2 regions of the Pontixanthobacter gangjinensis genome follow, and region 2 is predicted to be linked to the other one. Evidence: predicted binding sites of a transcription regulator. Region 2 holds the regulator's gene; the other holds the start of a gene.
What was found. The regulator LexA, encoded in region 2, represses DNA repair genes until DNA is damaged. The targets are predictions, from matches to a motif close to GTTCCNCNCTTGTTCT.
Positions count from the first base shown of each region.

Region 1: the regulator LexA is predicted to act here: its motif matches at 2,145-2,160, upstream of GRI36_RS06290 (DNA recombination protein RmuC).

Region 1 is NZ_WTYS01000001.1:1,326,005-1,330,172, forward strand. It holds gene fmt (methionyl-tRNA formyltransferase) at 1-317, opposite strand, end outside; gene recR (recombination mediator RecR) at 371-979, shown strand; gene def (peptide deformylase) at 1,019-1,588, shown strand; gene GRI36_RS14090 (four-helix bundle copper-binding protein) at 1,655-2,056, opposite strand; gene GRI36_RS06290 (DNA recombination protein RmuC) at 2,165-3,574, shown strand; gene GRI36_RS06295 (TrmH family RNA methyltransferase) at 3,547-4,168, opposite strand, start outside.
Region 2 is NZ_WTYS01000001.1:1,800,279-1,804,446, forward strand. It holds gene GRI36_RS08460 (ComEC/Rec2 family competence protein) at 1-950, shown strand, start outside; gene lexA (transcriptional repressor LexA) at 1,005-1,706, opposite strand; gene GRI36_RS08470 (molybdopterin molybdotransferase MoeA) at 1,789-2,979, opposite strand; gene moaC (cyclic pyranopterin monophosphate synthase MoaC) at 2,976-3,449, opposite strand; gene trpC (indole-3-glycerol phosphate synthase TrpC) at 3,446-4,168, opposite strand, start outside.

The DNA of each region.
Region 1 (4,168 bases), 470 kb from region 2:
ACATTCAGGCAGCCATGCACGGGAATATCGAGCACCGCCTGCGGCAGAATCATTCCATAGGCGGCGACAACCGCAACGTCAGGTTTGAGGGCAGCGAATTCCTGTTGAGCCTCCGGCGTTTTAAGCGAAGTAGGACACCGAACTTCGATTCCGCGAATCTCGGCTTCTTTCTGCACGGCGGAGGGCTGCAACTTCTTGCCTCGGCCTGATGGACGCGGCGGCTGTGTATAGGCGGCGACGATTGTGTGCCCTGCATCATGCAAGGCGGCCAATGTCGGCACCGCGAAATCGGGCGTTCCCATGAAAATGATGCGCATGATTGAGTCTGTCGGCCTTCCTATTATCGGCCGCAAGCCCTATCTTTGCATCCATGGCATCGCAAGAGATTGAGACACTGGCATCGGCACTGGCACGGCTTCCCGGCCTGGGGCCGCGATCTGCGCGGCGTGCGGTGTTGTGGCTGGTCAAGCGGCGGGAGACTTCGCTTGGCCCCTTGCTGGAGGCGCTGGAGGCTGTCCGCGACCGGCTGGTCGAATGTGAAGTGTGCAGCAACGTCGACACGCAGAACCCCTGCGGAATTTGCGCCGATCACAGGCGCGATCAACGCTCCCTCTGTGTGGTGGAGGATGTTTCGGATCTGTGGGCGCTTGACCGGGCGAAACTCTATACAGGCCGCTACCATGTACTGGGCGGGAAGCTGTCGGCAATGGAGGGCGTCAGGCCCGAGGATTTGAACATCGGTTCGCTGCTCGAACGAATTGCGGCCAAAGAAGACGGCATCGGGATCGAGGAAGTGGTGTTGGCGATGAACGCTACTCTGGAAGGACAAACCACCGCGCATTATCTGGCTGAACGTCTGGAGCAATTTCCGGTGCGCATCACCCAATTGGCGCATGGCCTGCCGGTCGGCGGTGAACTTGATTATCTGGACGAAGGAACCTTGGCACAAGCGCTAAGAGCGCGGCGTCCGGTAGGTTGACGCTTGCGGCGAGCCGCAAGCATCCCTAAATAGTCCTTTATGGCTATCCGTGAAATTCTTGAAGTGCCGGACCCCCGGTTGAAAACCATCTCGACACCTGTCGAAACATTCGATGACGAGCTCAAAACGCTGGTCGAAGATATGTTTGAGACGATGTATGACGCGCCGGGCATAGGCCTCGCGGCGATACAGGTTGGTGTGCCCAAACGCGTGCTGGTGATCGACTTGCAGCCCGAAGATGAAGAGGCCGAGCCTGAAGTGTGCAACGCCCATGGCGGCGAAGAGCATACGCATCAGCCGCTTAAGAAAGAGCCGCGCATCTTCATAAATCCCGAAATCCTCGATCCGGCAGAAGATCTGGTGACTTATCAAGAGGGCTGCCTGTCAGTACCTGAAATCTACGCCGATGTAGATCGCCCGGCCACTTGCCGCGTTCGCTATCAGGATCTGGACGGCAAGGTTCACGAGGAACAATTGGACGGATTGATGGCGACCTGCATCCAGCATGAAATGGACCACCTAGAAGGTATCCTGTTTATCGACCATTTGAGCCGTCTGAAGAAGCAAATGGCATTGAAGAAGCTGGAGAAGTTTCGCAAAGCGGCTTGATGATTTGCAAAAAGGGCTCTCGAAATTACTCGAAAGCCCTTTTGAAATGCCTGTCTGCAATCCTAACTACGCTGCCTGACTTAAGCCATTAAGCGCTTTCAAACAGTCGTCAGCGCACTCGCGGCACATTTTGGCGCAACGGCGACAGTGGTCGTTGTCATGCTTTTTGCATTCCTCAATGCATGCCTCGCAAGCGGCAATGCAGGTTCGCAGCATCGACTCGATAATGCCAACATTCCCGGAGGTCCGTCTCGAAGCGACACGGTAGGTGGCGGTGCAAATGTCCGAGCAGTCTGAACAGGCTCGAATGCACGCTGCGGTATCCATATCCTCTGCACTGCAGGCGTCGGCGCAACTGTTACAGATCGCAGCGCAATACATTGCATGCTTCACTGCCTCACCCAGTTGCTCGTTGTAATCTGCGCCCACTTGCGGGTGATCTTGGATCATGGCTTTGATCGACATCATCTATTCCTTTCAGTTGTTTAAGAGATAAGCGCATGGAGTAGTGGGAAAGTTCCCAACCGATTTCATCCGGCCCTTTCCGTTTCCGTCTGTTCCAGCTATGTTCTAGCAATGGAAATTTTTGAAATTGCTCTGATATTTGGCGCGCTCCTTCTTGGTGCCGCCGCCGGCTGGTTTGTTGGCTCTCGCCCTGTCGCTGAATGGCGTTTGCGGTTTGAAGAGCGCAACGGTGAGGCGAAAGCTGCGGTCGAGAAAGTAAGCCGCATGGCGCCTGAATTGGCGACGATGAGCGACCGAGCAGCGCGGGCTGATGGGCTGGCAGAAATGCTTGACCGGTCCCGCGAAGAATTGACCGGACTGAAAGCACAGGCTGCCGGATTCGCCGAGCAAAAGCGCTTGCTTGAAGAAAGCCGCGAGAAGTTGCTCAAAGAGTTCGAGAACACTGGGGCGCAGGTCCTTGGAAAAGCTCAGGAAGCATTTCTCACGCGCGCGAATGAGCGGTTCAAGCAGTCCGAAGAGGTCGGTGAACAACGGATCAAGGCTTTGCTCGAACCGGTTGGATTGCGGCTCAAGAATTATGAGGAGCAAGTGGCGATGCTCGAAGCCAAGCGGGTCGATGCGTTTGGCCAGCTGACTGGACTGATTGACAATATGCAGAAGGGTCAGGAAGAAGTCCGGCGAGAGGCGCAGCGGCTCGGCAACTCATTGACCAATGCCCCCAAGGCGCGCGGGCGTTGGGGTGAGAGGGCGCTTCAAAATGTTCTCGAACAATGCGGACTGTCCCAGCACACAGATTTCAATCTGGAGCAGTCGGTCGATACTGCTGACGGACGGCTGCGCCCTGATGCTATCGTCAATGTGCCGGGCCAGAAAAAGCTGATCATCGACGCCAAAGTATCGCTTAATGCGTATCAAGAGGCGTTCGAGGCCGATGATGATGATGTGCGTAAATTGGCGCTCGGCGCTCACGCAAAATCAATGCGCAATCATGTGCAAACCTTGGGTGCAAAGAGCTACCAAAGCCAATTTGAGGATGCGCCTGACTACGTGGTGATGTTTGTTCCGGGTGAACATTTTATCGCTGCCGCGCTGGAAGCTGATCCTGATCTGTGGGACTTTGCTTTCCAGAACGGCGTGTTGCTTGCATCGCCAACCAATCTGGTCGCGATCGCGCGCACCATCGCGCAGGTCTGGCGGCAGGACCAACTGGCCGATGAAGCCCGCGAAATCGGCAAGGCAGGGGCCGAATTGTACAGCCGGCTTGAAACTGCATCCCAGCACCTGAAGCGGATGGGGTCGGGGTTGGAGTCAGCGGTAAAAAACTACAACAGTTTCGTTGGCAGTTTTGAGCGCAATGTCCTCTCTTCCGCCAAGCGCCTGTCTGAAAAAGGTATCGAGGTTGGCAAGCGTGAGATTGAAGAAGTGCCGTTGGTTGAAAGCGCACCTCGCTACACCGCCGCTGATGTCGCAGACGAAACCGCGGCGCTTCCTGATCAATCCAAAGACGCTAGCACCTCGTAAGCCAGCACAGCGCCGGCAACGGCTGCATTCAGACTGTCTGCACGGCCTTTCATCGGCATCGTGACCCGCAGGTCACAAGCATTTTCGTAAGCTTCGGGCAGACCACGCGATTCATTGCCGACAAGGATGAAGCACGGCGCCGCGTAAGGCGCATCGCGATAATCGACGGCATTGCGCAAGCTTGCGGCGATAAGTTGCCCCCGCTGATTTTCTGGACCGCTTCGCAACCACGGCAGGAAATCATCCCAACTCGTTTGCCCGATCTGTTGGGTAAAAACGGCTCCCATGCTGGCGCGGACAGCTTCGACGCTGAACGGATCGGCGCAATCATCAATCAGGATTAGGCCACCAGCACCCACCGCGTCGCAAGTGCGCAGCATCGTTCCCAAATTACCCGGGTCTCGCAGCGCTTGCGCTACCATCCAGATTGATCCGGCAGTCCGGTCAAGCGACGTCAAACTAGTATCGAACTCTGTAAAAACGCCGGCAACTGCTTGCGGATTATCCTTGCCAGTAATCTTGGTCAGAATCTCGGCAGGTGTCACGATTATCTCGCCACCATTTTGCGCGACGGCATGTTCCAATTCATCCAGC
Region 2 (4,168 bases):
TACATAATACAGCGCTAGTCCAAGCGTTTTTGGCACCTCGTGAGGAGAGCTGGCTCACCCGAAGCGCGCGGCGCATTACCATGTTGCTGGTTACTGGCTTTGTCATCGAAATTGCCCTGATGCCGATTGTCCTTTTCCATTTTCACCGAGCTGGCGTTTATGGTGCTTTTGCAAATGTGATTGGCATACCTTTAACGACTTTCGCCTCGATGCCGCTCATAGCCGTGTCGCTCTTCCTCGACCTATTCGGCTTGGGTTCGCCAGCTTGGTGGCTGACAGGAAAATCTCTCGACCTTTTAATTGGAATCGCCCATTTCACCGCAGAACAGCCCGGCGCGGTGAAGTTGATGCCCGATATGGGCAGTGGGTTGTTCGCCTTGTTTGTCGCAGGGGGATTGTGGCTCGGACTGTGGAAGGGGCGGGTTCGATTATTCGGGTTTGGACTTTCGATTTTCACCGCCGTTCTGTTCCTGTTAAAACCAGCGCCTGATTTGCTGATTTCCAGCGATGGACGTCATGTCGGGATAGCCGGGGAGGGCGACGAGTTGATTGTCTTGCGCGAGAGCCGGAGCAGCTATGCCCGCGACAATCTGCTTGAGATTGCCGGCATGGGCGGAAATCCGGTACCGCTTTCCAATTGGGAGGGTGCAGACTGCAATCGGGATTTTTGCGTCGTGACGTTAGATCGTGGGGGCAGGAACTGGCACATCATGATGGCGCGCAGCAACAATCGAGTTGACGAAAGAGCCTTGGCAGCTGCCTGTGATCGCGCTGACATTGTCGTCGCCGACCGCTATTTGCCCTGGTCCTGCAAACCGAAGTGGCTGAAGGCAGACAAAAACTATCTGAAGGCAAGTGGAGGCCTGTCGATCAACCTGGCCAATGAGCGGATTGACAAGGTTTCCGATTCGATGGGCCGGCATGGTTGGTGGCGAGGAGAGGCGGACTAGCTTCCCTCGCACAATCAGTTGTCGATCTCTGTCCGAAGGTTAACAACAAACCGATCAGTGATACCGGCGAAGCAACCCTGCGAGCTTACCCTGAACTTCCACCTGACCAGATTGATAAAGCTGCGGCGAATGAGCGGTGTTGGCTGGTTCCAGCCTAACCATTCCCTGATCGCGATGCAGATATTTGAGCGTTGCTTCTTCGTTATTGACCAGCGCGACTACGATCTCTCCATCTCGAGCGGTATTGGTCCGTTTCACAAGTGCGAAATCACCATCAAAAATGCCAGCGTCGATCATCGAATCGCCCGAAACTTCCAACGCGTAATGATCACCTGGGCCTAGCAAAGCGGCGGGCACAGGCAGGGTACTATGATCTTCGAACGCCTCGATAGGAGCGCCAGCAGCGATGCGGCCATGCAAAGGAATATCAATCACATCATTCGCCGCACGTGGTTGTTGGCGAGGTGAAGCCACTGCCAAATCAACCACATTACCACCGCTATCATTTGCAGCCGATTTGCCAGTTGCACCGGGCAAGACGTCTTCAGGGTTCTTCAGTACCTCAAGCGCCCTGGCACGATTGGGTAAGCGCCGGATAAAGCCGCGTTCTTCCAGCGCTGATATAAGGCGGTGAACGCCGGACTTGCTCTTCAAATCTAGCGCGGCCTTCATTTCCTCGAAGGAGGGAGAAATGCCGGTTTCTTCCAATTTTTGCTGGATAAAACGAATGAGTTCGTGCTGCTTTGCTGTCAGCATGGCGGGGCTCCTTAGTCGCCTTCGATTCCATCCGCATGCTTGCGAACGAATGAGGAACAAGTAGGCAACTAAATCCGTAAGGTCAAGCGATTCCGCCATTTTGGAGCAAGTAAAACGGAACATCCGTTCCCGCTTTCGTCCTACGGCAATGTTCAGGGCGTTCGATCAGAGCGTTGGCACGGGAGAGGGCGAGGAGCGCGCTGCTGTCCTGCTCATCGATGGGGCAAATGCTGTTGCCATCCCAGATTGCACGAAGAAATTCCCGCCTCGTCCCGCCCGGCGCGATATCCGCTGTAATGCGTGCAGAATGGCCGGATGGTTTCGCCGTAGTAGCGCCCGCAAATTGGCGCAATAAAGGTAGAAGAAATAGGAATGCGGTAACGTAGCTCGACACAGGGTTGCCCGGCAAACCGATTATCATCTGTTTGTTTTTGCGTGCGACGAGCAGAGGCTTGCCCGGTTTGATAGCAATTTTCCAAAAGTCGATTTCCGCGCCCCATTCCTCCAACGCAGGCCGTACCAAATCATGGTCACCCACCGATGCGCCACCACTGGTCACGATGATTTCCGCCGAGCCCGCGGCATCTAACGCTGCGATCATTTCCTCCATTGTGTCGGCCACTGGCCCAATGAGGTTGATTTCCGAAACTAGTGGTTCGGCGAGTGCGGCGATCATCGCATTGTTGCTCGCCGGGATTTGATTTGTAGCGCATTCGTTAGCAGACTTTGCCAATTCATCACCACATTCAATCAATGCGACGCGGGGGCGGCGTGATATTTGGATTGTGTTGTGACCGGCGGACAGTGCTAACGCGATTTGGGGCGCGCCCATTAAAGTGCCCTTTTGCAAAACTTGGTCGCCATAGCTGAAGTCGAAGCCAGCCCTCCGTATATACTGGCCAGCTTCGGGAGGGTCGCAGGTGATTGTGAGTTCGCCATCGCTTAGAGCGGCATTTTCTTGAATCAGCACCCTGTCGGATCCATGCGGGATCCATGCGCCGGTTGAAATTCGAACTGCCTGATTAGCCTCGATTGAGCCATCGAAAGGCGATCCGGCACGGCTCTCGCCGATTACTCTCCATGGTCCGTCGCCTGAAATTGCATAACCATCCAATGACGAAAGGTCATGTGCAGGTTGAGTGCGTGCTGCATTGATATTTTCTGCAAGGTAGCGCCCGCTTGCGAGGCGGGTCTCGATCGGTTCAGCGGCCATTGGCAGCGCCATATCGAAGAGCCGCTGTTGAGCGGTTTCGAGAGGCAGTAATTCGCTCACAAATTCGCGAGCCAATCGCCGGATTTGCCCCCGGTTTTCTTGACGAGTCTAACGCTCTCTATAACCATGCCTTTCTCCAGCGCCTTGGCCATGTCATAGATTGTCAAGAGCGCAACCGAAGTGGCTGTTAAAGCTTCCATTTCTATGCCAGTTTTGCCCACCAGCGATGCTGTGGAGGTTACACGAACGCCATCATCCTCTAACACAATATCGATCTGGACTGAATCGAGCCCGAGCGGGTGACATAGCGGGATCAGTTCGCCGGTCTTTTTGGCTGCCATTATCCCAGCAATTCGGGCTGTTCCCAGCACGTCACCCTTTGGGGCATCACCCGCTCGAATTGCGCCAAGTGTCTCAGGGTTCATCCGGATGAATCCGGTCGCTGTTGCCGAGCGGTTGGTTTGCGGTTTATCGCCAACGTCTACCATTCTTGCTGCGCCGCCCTCGTTAAGATGGGTCAATTTACTCATCCGTTCAGCAAGGCTTTGGTTGCTGAAGCTACATCATCCTGACGCATAAGGCTCTCGCCAACGAGGAAGCACTGTACTCCGCTGCGGGAAAGGCGCTGGCAGTCTTCATTATGTGAAATGCCACTTTCGCCAACTAGTAAGCTGCCTGTTGGCGCAAGTGGCGCAAGTCGTTCTGTTACGGCCAAATCTGTGACAAACCTCTTGAGATCGCGATTGTTGACTCCAATCAGCCGGGACTGGAGGCGCGCCGCGCGTTCCATTTCGCCCTCATCGTGGACTTCCACCAAGGCGTCCATACCCAGCTCAAGCGCGGCTTTTTCTATTTCAATCATTTGGTTATCGCTAAGCGCTGCCACGATAATCAATATCGCATCAGCCCCATAGGCGCGGCATTCGGCCACCTGCCACGGATCCACCATGAAGTCTTTTCGCAGGACCGGAAGGCTACATGCGGCTCTGGCCTCGATCAAAAAATCCTCATGGCCCTGAAAGTAAGGGGCGTCGGTCAGCACAGATAGGCACGTTGCGCCTCCACGTTCATAGGCAATTGCATGTTCTGTTGGGCGAAAGTCTGCTCTAATAAGGCCCTTCGAAGGCGAGGCTTTCTTGATCTCAGCAATCAGCGCGAACCCGCTAGTGGCCTTCACCTCTAACGCCGCTCGGAACCCGCGAGGAGCGGTTTGCGCCTTTGCCATTTTTTCGAGCTCGGCCAAAGACAT